Regions from separate parts of the Jeotgalibacillus haloalkalitolerans genome, predicted to be linked through region 2. Evidence: predicted binding sites of a transcription regulator. Region 2 holds the regulator's gene; the other holds the start of a gene.
The links. The regulator LexA, encoded in region 2, represses DNA repair genes until DNA is damaged. The targets are predictions, from matches to a motif close to CGAACATATGTTCG.

Region 1: the regulator LexA is predicted to act here: its motif matches at 4,456-4,469, upstream of UFB30_RS12435 (YhjD family protein).

Annotation. Positions count from the first base shown of each region.
Region 1 covers NZ_JAXQNN010000004.1:185,789-192,156, forward strand. Annotated here, with positions in the region: gene addB (helicase-exonuclease AddAB subunit AddB) at 1-510, opposite strand, end outside; gene lepB (signal peptidase I) at 791-1,342, opposite strand; gene UFB30_RS12425 (TVP38/TMEM64 family protein) at 1,297-2,001, opposite strand; gene UFB30_RS12430 (S9 family peptidase) at 2,348-4,327, opposite strand; gene UFB30_RS12435 (YhjD family protein) at 4,490-4,885, shown strand; gene UFB30_RS12440 (competence protein ComK) at 4,825-5,463, opposite strand; gene UFB30_RS12445 (IDEAL domain-containing protein) at 5,672-5,911, shown strand; gene UFB30_RS12450 (hypothetical protein) at 6,056-6,368, shown strand, end outside.
Region 2 covers NZ_JAXQNN010000002.1:273,208-279,575, reverse strand. Annotated here, with positions in the region: gene tkt (transketolase) at 1-1,283, opposite strand, end outside; gene UFB30_RS06230 (DUF896 domain-containing protein) at 1,404-1,637, opposite strand; gene UFB30_RS06225 (YneB family resolvase-like protein) at 1,711-2,358, opposite strand; gene yneA (cell division suppressor protein YneA) at 2,371-2,703, opposite strand; gene lexA (transcriptional repressor LexA) at 2,863-3,483, shown strand; gene UFB30_RS06210 (alpha/beta fold hydrolase) at 3,548-4,432, opposite strand; gene glnA (type I glutamate--ammonia ligase) at 4,533-5,867, opposite strand; gene UFB30_RS06200 (MerR family transcriptional regulator) at 5,900-6,286, opposite strand.

The sequences.
Region 1 (6,368 bases), on a different contig from region 2:
CTGGTCATCAAATCCTGAATAAATCCGCTCAATATCCTTCAGCTTATCCAGCAGTGCTTTCGGTGCGATTTCACTGATTTCAGCTGTTTTTTCGAGCAGGTCCTCCGGCTGAATACAATATCGCCTGAACTCTGTCAGCATTTTTTCCACATGACCGACAAAGCCGTGTTTTCCCGCAGCACGTCCAAACATGACCATTTGATCCTTGTGCTCATTGATCAGTTTTCTAACGAGCATGCTTGCCCCTGTATGGTTAATATGTATGCGCGCGGCTCCACCTGTTTCCTGAAGAATTCTCCACGCAAGTCGGGTAAAACTCAGCACCTGCACCCTGACCATTCCACCTGTTTCAATTGCCAGACGGTATTCTGACTGGAAGGTCATCTGTTCAGGTACGATCAGAAGAATGGGATCTCCTGAGGGGTTTTCTTTGACCTTAGCGGTAATTTCACTCATCAGGCTGTCTGTTTTACCGGTTCCGGAACGTCCTGTTTTGATTATAAGCGGCATGGTTGTGCCTCCTTTATCATTTGCATATAGCTATTATCTTACAATTGGCTGTTAATGAAAAGTGATGGGGAAATGAAAACAGGCCGGACTTTGCATCTAAATGCAAGGTCCAGCCTGTTAACCGGTTCACTGCGCTTCAGGCGGACGCTTTCCTGGATGAGCCGTTTTGTGGCTCCATTAGACCTCCTCGCCTTCGACTGTGGGGGCTCAGCTTCCAACTAATCGTCCCGGAGTCGCCGCCTTACGCTTCGCTCACCTGAAATTTCTGTATCAATCCTGATTACTCATAAAATCTTATATCCAGTTCATTCAGCGGCCAGTATCTGAGGTTGACTTTGCCAACGACTGAGTCCTGGTCGATGAAGCCGAAGATGCGGCTGTCGAGGCTGTTCTCGCGGTTGTCACCGAGTACAAACAGCTGTCCTTCAGGTACTTCTGTTTCTCCTGTCAGTTCTTCAAGTGTAAAATCACCTGTTAACCGTTTGCCGTCTTCTCTGAATTCTTCAAGGTAAGGCTCTTCGTAATATTCGCCGTTAATATATAGCTGATCGTCTTCATAAGAGATTTCATCCCCCGGAAGTCCGATGACTCTTTTTACATAATCTTCTGATTCACTTGCATGAAAGACAATGACATCAAATCTGTCGAAGTCCCCGACTGTATAACCAATTTTATTAATGACCAGCTTGTTGCCATCCTGCAGTGTAGGCTGCATGGATACTCCTTCTACAACATAATTTGAAAAAAGGAAAATGCGGACCAGTAATACAATAACGACTCCTACTGCTAATGCTTTGAGCCATTCGAAGCTTTCTTTTTTCCACGATTCCATCTATTCTCCAACCTTTCATTCCCGGAAGACTTTCTATGACGCTCGTGCATCAATATGTCACGTTCCATTTTTTTGTTAATCACTTTTTCCACTCTTTTTCCTACCAGCCATAAGACAACGATCACACCCAGTACGATAGCTGTTTTAACCGGCTCCCTGATGAGAGAAACGATGTCTGCACCGATAAATGAAATCGTAGAAATCATGACAAGCTTTCCAGATATAACAGCCAGCATATACTGCATGATGCTGATCCGTGATAATCCGGCTACCACGTTGACAAGTGCAGATGGCGTAAAGGGAAAACACAGTAACAGAAACAATGGACCAAATCCATGGCGTTCCACCCAGGTCGTCAGTTTTCTAATCTGCTTCTGATTACTTAAAAAGTAAAACAGCCTCAGATGTCCAAAGCGTCTGAGCAGCCAAAAGACCATCAGCGCACCTACTGAAGCACCTGCCCATGAGAGCAGTATACCAAACAGAACACCATATGCATTTGCATTTGCCACTACAAAAGCGACGAGCGGCAGGAATGGCAGGAATGCTTCCAGTACTGGCAGTAAGAAACCGATCAGCGGTCCGAATGCCCGGTACTCTGCAATTAATTCACGAAGATTTTCAAGTGTAAACCATGCTTCTAGAGTTTCCAACGTCATTCAAACGCTCCTCTGATCATTAGACTGGCGGTTATTTTTTATCAGTATAGCATAATAGGAAAAATACCGCCTATTATGGCTATATTTTTCCCTTATTTTGTTTTGTACAAACTATGACAATTGAGAATTTAAAAAGCTGAGACAAATAATAGTCTCAGCTTTCGCTTAACCGGCTCACTGCGCTTCAGGGGGACGCTTTCCGGACGGTGGTTGCTGAGCCTCCTCGGCTTCGCCTGTGGGGTCTCAGCTTCCCACTAATCGTCCTGGAGTCGCCCCCTTCCGCTCCGTTCACCTGAAATTTCCTATACTACACTAGCAATTAATTTTGAAAACAATCTACTTTTGATTAAATATACTCATTCATCCACCCGGTCAGGTGGTTCAGTCTTTCGAGTCTGAGTTCTGGTTTTCCTGTTCTTGAAAGGTTGTGGTCTGATTCAGGGAATCTGACAAAACGTGTTTTCTTCTCTTTTCTTTTCAGCGCAATGTATAGCTGCTCTGCCTGTTCGATTGGGCAGCGGTAGTCGTTTTCGCTGTGCAGGATTAAGAGTGGTGTTTTAATCTGGTCAGCATAGGCAAGCGGTGAGTGCTTCCATAGTGTATCAATGTCACCAAGGTCTGCCTGGATCTGCCACTCACTGAAGTAGTAGCCTATGTCACTGACGCCGTAGAAGCTGATCCAGTTACTGATGCAGCGCTGTGTGACTGCTGCTTTGAAACGGTCTGTATGTCCTGTGATCCAGTTCGTCATAAATCCGCCGTAGCTTCCGCCTGTTACGCCGAGGCGGTCGCGGTCGATGAAGTCAAATTGCTCAAGCGCGCCATCCACTGCCGCCATCAGGTCACGATAATCCCCTCCGCCGTAATCGCCTCTGACTGCATTTACAAAGTCCTGACCATAGCCATGGCTTCCACGCGGATTTGTGTAAAGTACTGCATAACCCTGTGCTGCAAGCAGCTGCATTTCATGGAAAAACGTGTTGGCATACATCGCATGCGGACCACCGTGAATACTTAAAATCATCGGGACCTGTTCTCCATCTGTATACCCGGCCGGCTTCATAAACCAGCCGTGAACTGTATAACCGTCTGTACTTTCATAATAGACCGCTTCCGGTGCTACTACTTCAACTTCATCAAGCAGCTGCTGATTCACATGCGTTACCTGTTTTGCTTCCCCTGTTGGCACGTGAATGATATGCAGGTCCCCGGGATTTTCGGGTGTACTGATTGCAGCCGCAATCTTTTGTGAGTCACCATGTATATCAAATCCGTAAACGTGATGGTTTCCTTCGTAAGCAGGGTATACTGCTCCTTCTGTTGAAGCGTAATACAGATTGACATTCCCCTGATCTGTTATCACGAAGAACAGGCTGTTATTATCAGCCCAGACCGCTCCCTGTACGCTTGCGCCCTGCTGAATATCACCAATTGCATAATCTCCGACGGGAGCATCAATTCCTTCAGTCAGACATTCTGCAGTCCCTGAAGCCTCTTTCCATATCCAGAGCTCACTGTGCGTAGCATTTTCATAGGTTCTGCCTGAAGCAGTAAATGCAAGCTGATCGCCTTCCGGAGACCACGCAGCAAATCCTACGTAGCCTTCAGCCGTCTGAATATGCTTTTTGCTGTCATCTTCAAGATTGTACAGGTACAGCTCATTATTAAATGAAAAGTCTTTATCTTCTGCATCAGCATCCGTCGCAAAAGCAAGCTGCTTTCCGTCAGGTGACCAGTCAAACAACGCGTAACTGTCTTCCCCTTTTGTCAGCTGGCGGAGTTCTTCTGTCTTCAGATCAATAATGGCAAGCTGCTGCTTTTTATCGTCAAGCAGGCCCGCACCATCTGCTTTGTACTTCATTGAATCTGTTACAAACGGCTTCAGCTTTTTATCATCATCTACTTTTTTCTTCTCATCATTTAGTGCATCCTCAGGTTCAAGTGATACTGTAAAAGCGACCTTTCCGCTGCACGGTGACCAGACCGGGTTTCCTGCCCCGTTTTCCGTCTCCGTTACCTGCTTCGCTTCCCCTCCGCTGACAGATAAAACGTATAGCTGATTTTTACCGGAGCGGTTTGAGACGAATGCCACTTTCCTGCCGTCCGGCGACCATCTTGGGGAGGATACTCTCTTGTCTCCATATGTCCACTGGCTCAGCTCTTCGTTTTCCTGATCATATAAAAAGAGATTTGACGCATATGTATGTTCTTCATTGATATGTGTTTTAACAAATAAAATATGTTTGCCATCCGGCGACCATCTCGGGTCAGTTAATGATTCAATTTTATACAGATCTTCTGCTGTGATTTTGCGCTTTTGTGTCATGAAATCTCCTCCGGTGAATCAAATATTTCGGCTATCGAGATAAACCGCTTGTTCTATTATCAGATTTTTTTGTGAATAATGCAAACATAATCCAGTTGTAAATTCAGAAAATCTGTGTAAAATGATATAGAACGCATGTTCGTTATACAGGAGGAGATTTCAATGACAAAGATTCCAACTGAGGATCGGGACCGGCTGGAGAATGCTTTTTACCTTCCGATGGTGCTGAAGATTCTTGAACGTGATCAGATTGTGATTGAAAAGAGTGGTGTAAAGCTCCCAAGACCTTATATTGAGTTAATTGAAGAGACAATGATCGCTGTTCAGCGTGAGCTCGCTACTTTGAAAAAGTATATGAAAGACCACGGCATGAAGGTCGTAAAACTGAAATCTGATGAAGCTTTTACCATGTATCTGTTCGTGTATAAAGGTTATGAAGAGCAGCACAACTATTTTAATCCGCGGCTCAGAAATCACGTTGAGAATCTCTTAAGGTATTATTTGATCGGTCGGTTAAAGTCTATGTCTCCACCGTCATCAGGGTTGATCCGGTCCTGATCAACGTTTTCAATTCTGTCGAGATACTCTGCAAACCCGAAGCGTTTTTTATGCAGTCTGGTTTTGTAGGTATCTTCTGATCTTTCCCGGATGCCGTTGATGTTTTGATGCAGTTTAAGGGAGAGTACGGAAGCTTTCAGGTACTGCAGATGCGTGGCACGTCTCGAGATTGGAAGTGTAATCGTTCTGTCTCCTGAGAGGGTCAGTGTTGTTTCATTACTTAAGTCGTCATTCTTTTCCATACTGACAACGTGATTAAGCGCAATCCAATAATTCTTTTTATTTGAATCTGAATGAGTGGAGAAGAAATAAATATCTGATATTGGATCAACAACGATGGGAGGCTTATGACTGAAGTTTGTGAGGAATCTTGATGAGGTTTTGCGTCCTTCGTAGGATGAAAAATAATACAGACACGAATGTTCCATAATCTCCATTGGTTTCATATCTACTGAAAAAGGTAATCTTCCTTTTTCGTGAATAATCGTACCTGTTAAACTCCCGTCTTCAACCCTCGGCTCTAAAATCATTGTGTTCGTACTGACAGTGTAAGTTTCTGTCGCTGTCATAAATTCCATTTTATCACTCCTTTATATTTTTATGGGATAATCATATACTAACTACTATTCAGATGTATACATAAATTTTTCCAAATATGTTCGCTTCACCCCGAACAATCCGGTATATATTCAGCTTAAAATTCATATTGTCTAAAAATTTAAAACTTTCTGTTGATATTCTTTCCGATATTCTCTATAATGAAAAAAAGTAGCAGAGGTGATGAAGATGGAAAACAACAAATCGTTCGCAGAGTTCATGAATGAGTCAACCGTCCCTCAGAAACAATCCAGTGAAATGACGATGATGGAGATTTACGTGGACATGGTATTAAATGAAATTCTGGTCCGTCATCGCAAGGAACAGCTTGTAACAGCTATTAACGAAGCGTTAGACAACAAAGATCAGGACGCTTTTATGAAGTACTCAGCAGAATTAAATACATTAGAGGACACACACGGTGTGTAGTACTTGATCCCCCTGCAGACAGGCAACAAACATGCAGGGGGTTCAACTTTTTTCACCAAATCTCCACCTCTCCAGAGTAGCATTTCCCGACGGAATCATGAATAATAGACATATCTATAATAATTCATGATAAGGAGCCCGCTCATGCTGACTGAAGAATTAAACAGCACATTCCTGCTCATCATCGAATGGGGATTCGTTGCAGCCGTTCTTGCTGCAATTATTTTTGTATTATATTCAATCCGACGCGCTCCGCGTATGAAAACTGCATTTTTGTGGATGGCTGCGCACCTGGGTCTGACGATGATTGCTTACATCGTATTTTTTATGGGCATTGGAGGAGGTTTTAACGACCCCACAGTAGAAAATGTTTCTGATCAGATTCATTTTCTGCTTGGTGTAGCAGGGCTGGTCTGGCTGACAGGAATGCTTTGTCTTGTCTTAAGTATCCAGCTGC
Region 2 (6,368 bases):
AGACCTCCGTGAAGCGCCATTCCATTAAGCGCAGTTCCCATTGCAAATTCACGAACACCAAACCAGATGTTTCTGCCTTCCGGTGTTTCAGGTGTGAAATCAGCTTCATCTTTCATCATTGTGTTATTTGATCCGGCAAGGTCGGCTGAGCCGCCAAACAGTGTTGGAACCGTCTTTGAAATGGCATTCAGCACTTCACCTGATGATGCACGGCTTGCAAGGGATTTTCCTTCTTCATAAACAGGTAGGTCCTTATCCCAGTTATCTGCAAGCTTTCCGTTCATTGCATCCTCAAGCTCCTGTGCAAGTTCCGGATAAGCAGATTTATAGTTTTCGAATTTCTCGTTCCACTCTTTTTCTTTTTCAGCACCATTATCTACAACCAGTTCCTCGAATCGCTTGTATACCTCGTCAGGCACATAAAATGCCTCTTCTGCTTCCCACTGATACGCTTTTTTAGCAAGAATTGATTCTTCATTACCTAGTGGAGCACCATGAGCTTTTGATGTACCTGCTCTGTTTGGTGAACCAAAACCGATCACTGTTTTAATTTCGATCATTGTCGGACGGTCAGAGTCAGCTTTTGCTGCCTTAATCGCATCTGCAACTTCCGCTACATCATTTCCATCGTCAACACGAATATACTGCCAATTGTAAGATTCAAATCTCTTTTTCACACTTTCTGAGAATGAACGGTCAAGATCCCCGTCAAGAGAAATGTCATTTGAATCATAAAGCACGATCAGCTTATCAAGCTTCAGGTGACCTGCAAGTGAAGCAGCTTCTGAGGACACACCCTCCATCAGGTCTCCATCGCCACATAATGTATAAGTATAATGATCAACTACATTAAAGTCGTCACGGTTAAATTTGGCACTTAAATGTTTTTCAGCCATCGCCATACCAACAGCCATACCAATTCCCTGACCAAGAGGACCCGTAGTTGCTTCAACGCCTTTTGTATGTTTGAACTCCGGGTGACCTGGCGTTTTAGATCCCCACTGTCTGAAGTTTTTAATCTCATCAAGCGATAAATCATATCCGGAAAGATGCAGTAAGCTATAAAGCAGCATCGAGCCGTGTCCTGCTGAAAGTACAAAGCGGTCACGGTCGAACCAGTCCGGATTCTTAGGGTTATGATTCATAAACTGAGTCCACAAAGTATATGCAAATGGAGCAGCCCCCATCGGCAGGCCCGGGTGACCCGAGTTTGCTTTATCAATTGCATCAATTGATAATGTCCTGATTGTGTTGATTGCTAAATCATCTGTCTTGTTAAACATCATCTACATCCTCTCTAACTCACGTGATACGTCCTATTGTACAAAAAAAAAAGAGAGATGTACAAACATCTCTTCTTTTTATTAAAAAAGTTCAAATCCTGCCTGCAATTCAGGAAAATATTAGTTCAGCTTATTCCTATTTTTTGCATCTTTAAGTTTTTGCGGCGTAACATCTTTACCCTCAGGATCAATAACAGTTACATTTTCAATCGTCTGTTTCATTGAACCTCTGAATGCCTCGAGATATTCCTGCCTAAGTGCCTGCTGTTCATCAGCTTCAGTTTTTGAAAGTGTATCTTCTTTAGATTTCTTTGATAACTCATTGATTCTTTTAATCTTGTCTTCAGATAACATGTTTTTCACCCTTTCTTTCAGGTAAGCTCCTATGTATGTTAAAAGAAAGGTGAAAATTTGACAAGTAATTTGTTTATTGCATCTCTGATTCCATATATTCAACATACCTTCTGTGAACGGTGGCTTTTGATACAGGATGCCCGAGACCTCTCAATACAGATGAAATCTCCTGAAAGGTCAATCCGTTACTGCGCAGCCTGACAATTTCATCCACGGGTATTTCGATTTTTTCCCGCCCTTCTTTATTACCACGGTTTTTAAGATTTCTCTGCGGTTTAAATCCCTGCTCAACCGCACGTTTCATCCCTCTTTTTATTTTCAGGTTATGTAGCTTCCTCTGGTGTTCTTCCACCATACTGACAATCTGAAGGATCATCGAATCTGATTCAGACAGCTGCAGCTCACCGTCATGGGCAATGGTATATATTTTTATTCCTTCTTTATGCAAAGTATGCAATAAAGCAATTTTTGCATTACCTCTTCCTATACGCGTTTCATCCTGAATCAGAAGGCCTTCCGCTTCATACAGCCGTATATGATCCAGTAATTCAAATACACCCTCACGGTCCAGATCAAACCCGCTTTCTCTCTTACTGATGGTTGAAACGACCTGATAATTCATTTTGACGGCAAGGTGTTTTAACTCCTCTTCCTGCCTTGCAAGTGATGTTTCCTGTGCTTCTTTTTCTGTACTGACTCTGCAATAAATAATTACTTTCAACACGATCACTCCTTATTTCTGTTCAGATGCCAGGTGTATCGCGTCTTCACTGAAATCAAAAGCTTCCTCAGGCACCGGCAGCTCAAGTTGTTCTCCCGCTACAATGACATGAGAAGAAAGCTCATTATGTTCAGTTACCCACTCAATAAACTTTTCCGGGGTCATGGATGTATGGCTTGCATATTCCTCAGCGTATGCCCAAAGCGTATCTCCATTTTTAACGGTAATTGCTGCGTATGTTGCATCACTGTTTGCTGTATTGGTAAAAACTAAAAATAAACTGAAAAACAGCGCAGTCACCACGAATAGAATAACAAATGAATATTTTCTCCACAATGCAGTCATTATTAATCGCCTCCATCGAATATGTGTTCGCTTTTATTAATCTGAGTATAATACGAACATTTGTTTTGGTCAACACAAAAACTCGAACTTATGTTTGTATTTTTAAAAACGCTATGCTATAATTTAGAAAAGTTTTAATCTGAAAAGAGGTGCTGAAGCGTGAAGAAGTTATCAAAACGACAGCTTGATATATTAAACTTTATTAAACGTGAAGTTCAGGACAAAGGTTATCCGCCTTCCGTTCGTGAAATCGGCCTTGCGGTTGGACTAGCTTCAAGTTCTACCGTTCATGGACATCTTGCAAGACTTGAAAGTAAAGGCTTAATCAGGCGTGATCCAACAAAACCGAGAGCGATTGAAGTTATATCCCTCGAGGAGGATAAAATCCCGACACAGCGCGTAGTCAACGTTCCGCTTGTGGGGAAAGTTACAGCCGGGTCGCCGATTACAGCAATTGAAAATGTTGAGGAGTATTTCCCGCTCCCTGAAAGACTGGCTTCATCTGATGATGCTGTGTTCATGTTAGAGATTATGGGAGATTCTATGATTGAAGCCGGCATTTTAGACGGAGATCTTGTCATTGTGAAACAACAAAATACTGCGAACAACGGGGACATTGTGGTAGCAATGACGGATGAAGATGAAGCAACAGTAAAACGCTTCTTTAAAGAAAAGGATTATGTCAGACTCCAGCCTGAAAATTCTTCTATGGCACCAATTATCTTAAATAACGTATCCATCCTTGGAAAAGTGGTAGGAGTATATAGACAGGTTCATTAAAAAAGCTGAACGTTTTGACAAAGTTGTCAAAGCGTCCAGCTTTTTTAATGCTTCATGATTAATATCATTTTATGTCAGCGAGCACTTTTTTTATAAATGAGGAAACCTCCCCGGGGATTTCAATTGGCAGCATATGCCCTCCTGAATCAAACATATGTGTTTTACAGCCTCTGATTTTATCTTCGGCTTTTTTAAGTAAGGTATATGGATCATAAATTACTTCATCACGTCCAACCGCGATATGGACAGGCATCATTAATGTATCGAGTTCATGATCTTTAAACAACTTAGGGGGCGTCATCACATACTCCCAGGTCACATGCTTTTGTCCAAGATAGTAAAGCTTAAACAGCCGTTCCTGCCCCTCTTCCTTCTTAACTGTGAGCCACCTGCAGAACTGGCTGATGATAACTGATTCGCTCGGAATCAGGTTTGTTAGTAGCAACCTTGAGTAGAAAGACAGATTCATTCTTTTGATTGAAGCTGCCGGTGAAAAAACAATTAATGATTTCACTCTGTCGGGCTTTAAAATAGCAAAATTAAGCGCATGCCATCCGCCGTTGGAATGACCTACTATAGTTACTTTTGCAATCTTCAATTCATTAAGAAGCTCTGTGATCCACATGATATAATCTTCCCGTTCGTTTAAATGCTCTTTTGTATTACTTTGATTAAACTCTCCCAGCACATCAACAAAATAAAGCTTAAATTCATCTGCTAATTCTTCCGCACATTTATACCATTCCGCAGAACTGAAACCAAATGCATGAAAAAAGAGGAGCGGCTCCTTATCCTGGTTCCCGCACTCAAGAACCGAAATGTCTCCAAAAGTAGTAGTAATGATACGTTCCTGATAAGGTGTTTCCCATAACTTCATCACTTTCTGATACGCAGATTGGTACAGCTCATATCCTTCTTTTGATTTAAATCCTCTATATGAATCTGCCATTACAATCCCCCCTTAGCCTTTATATACCCGGCTTTTTATATTTTGACCAGATTACATATAAAAAACCTCTGAAGCGAAATTGCTTCAGAGGTTTGAATAATTAATACATTTCTAAATACTGTTCTCTCTCCCATGGGTGAACCTGCGTACGGAACATATCCCACTCGATTTCTTTCGCTTCCACGAAGTGCTCAAAGATGTGCTCTCCTAGACCATCAATAATAACCTGGTCGTTCTTAAGCTCTTCAAGGGCTGCAAAAAGAGTACCAGGAAGATCTTTAATACCTGCAGCTTCACGCTCTTCTTTGTCCATTACATAGATGTTTCTGTCAATTGATTCAGGTGGTGTCAGACTATTTTTAATTCCATCAAGACCTGCTTTAAGCATTACAGCCATTGCAAGGTACGGGTTTGCAGATGGATCGACAGAACGAACCTCAACACGTGTACTCATTCCACGTGAAGCCGGGATTCTGACTAACGGGCTGCGGTTTCTTGCAGACCATGCAATGTAGCAAGGCGCTTCATAACCTGGTACAAGACGCTTGTATGAGTTTACAGTAGGGTTTGTCACAGCTGTAAATCCTGAAGCGTGCTTTAGAATACCAGCCATGAACTGTTTCATTGTCTCACTTAGCTGACTTTCTGCACCTTCATCAAAGAATGAGTTCTTTCCGTCTTTAAATAATGACATATTGAAGTGCATACCTGATCCGTTAACACCAAATAATGGTTTTGGCATAAATGTAGCATGCAGTCCGTGCTTTCTTGCAATTGTTTTAACAACAAGCTTAAATGTCTGGATATCATCACATGCAGAAACTGCATCAGCGTATTTGAAATCAATTTCATGCTGTCCAGGTGCAACTTCGTGGTGAGACGCTTCAATTTCAAAGCCCATTTTTTCAAGTTCAATTACGATATCACGACGGCAGTTTTCACCAAGATCTGTTGGTGCGAGGTCAAAATATCCGCCTTTATCATTTAATTCAAGTGTCGGTTCACCATTTACATCAAGTTTGAAGAGGAAAAATTCCGGCTCAGGTCCAAGGTTGAAATCAGTAAATCCAAGCTCTTCCATTTCAGTCAATACGCGCTTTAGATTGTTACGCGGATCCCCTGCAAATGGTGTACCGTCAGGGCTGTAAATATCACAGATCAGACGTGCAACTTTACCGTCTCCGGCTGTCCAAGGGAATACAACCCATGTATCAAGATCAGGGAAAAGGTACATATCGGATTCTTCAATACGCACAAAACCTTCGATAGATGATCCGTCAAACATCATTTTGTTATCAAGTGCTTTTTCTAACTGACTTACAGGAATTTCAACGTTTTTGATTGTACCAAGGATATCAGTAAATTGAAGTCTGATAAAGTTTACATTTTGTTCCTTTGCCATTTTCATAATGTCTTCTCTTGAATACTTACTCATTGTGTGATTCCTCCTGTTTTTTATGTAATTTTTTAACGAAAGAACCTTGAAAGGTCTCCCGCTCTTAAACTGTTTTTGCTGTACTTGCCATTACCCATCATTTCCTGTTTTAACAGTTTTCTTAATTCACCTTCTGATAAGTCCGGCTTTTTAGCAGGTCGATCTGATTCGGCTTCTGTGCCATCCCCCAGGATTCGCTTAATACCAGCCATATTGACCCCCTGCTCAAGCAAATCTTTAATCTCAAGCAGCTTATCAATATCATTTAATGAGAAGAGACGGCGATTACCTTCCGTTCTGGCCGGTGCGATTAACCCATGCTCTTCATAGTAGCGAATCTGACGGGCGGTTAAATCGGCCAGCTGCATGACTGTTCCAATTGGAAAGAGTGGCATGCTGCGTCTAATATCACTGCCCATCATATAACCCCTTTCTTGCCTGTCGACAATTTAACTATATAACATGTTAAATTATCTGTCAACTACATGTTAGGTTTTATTA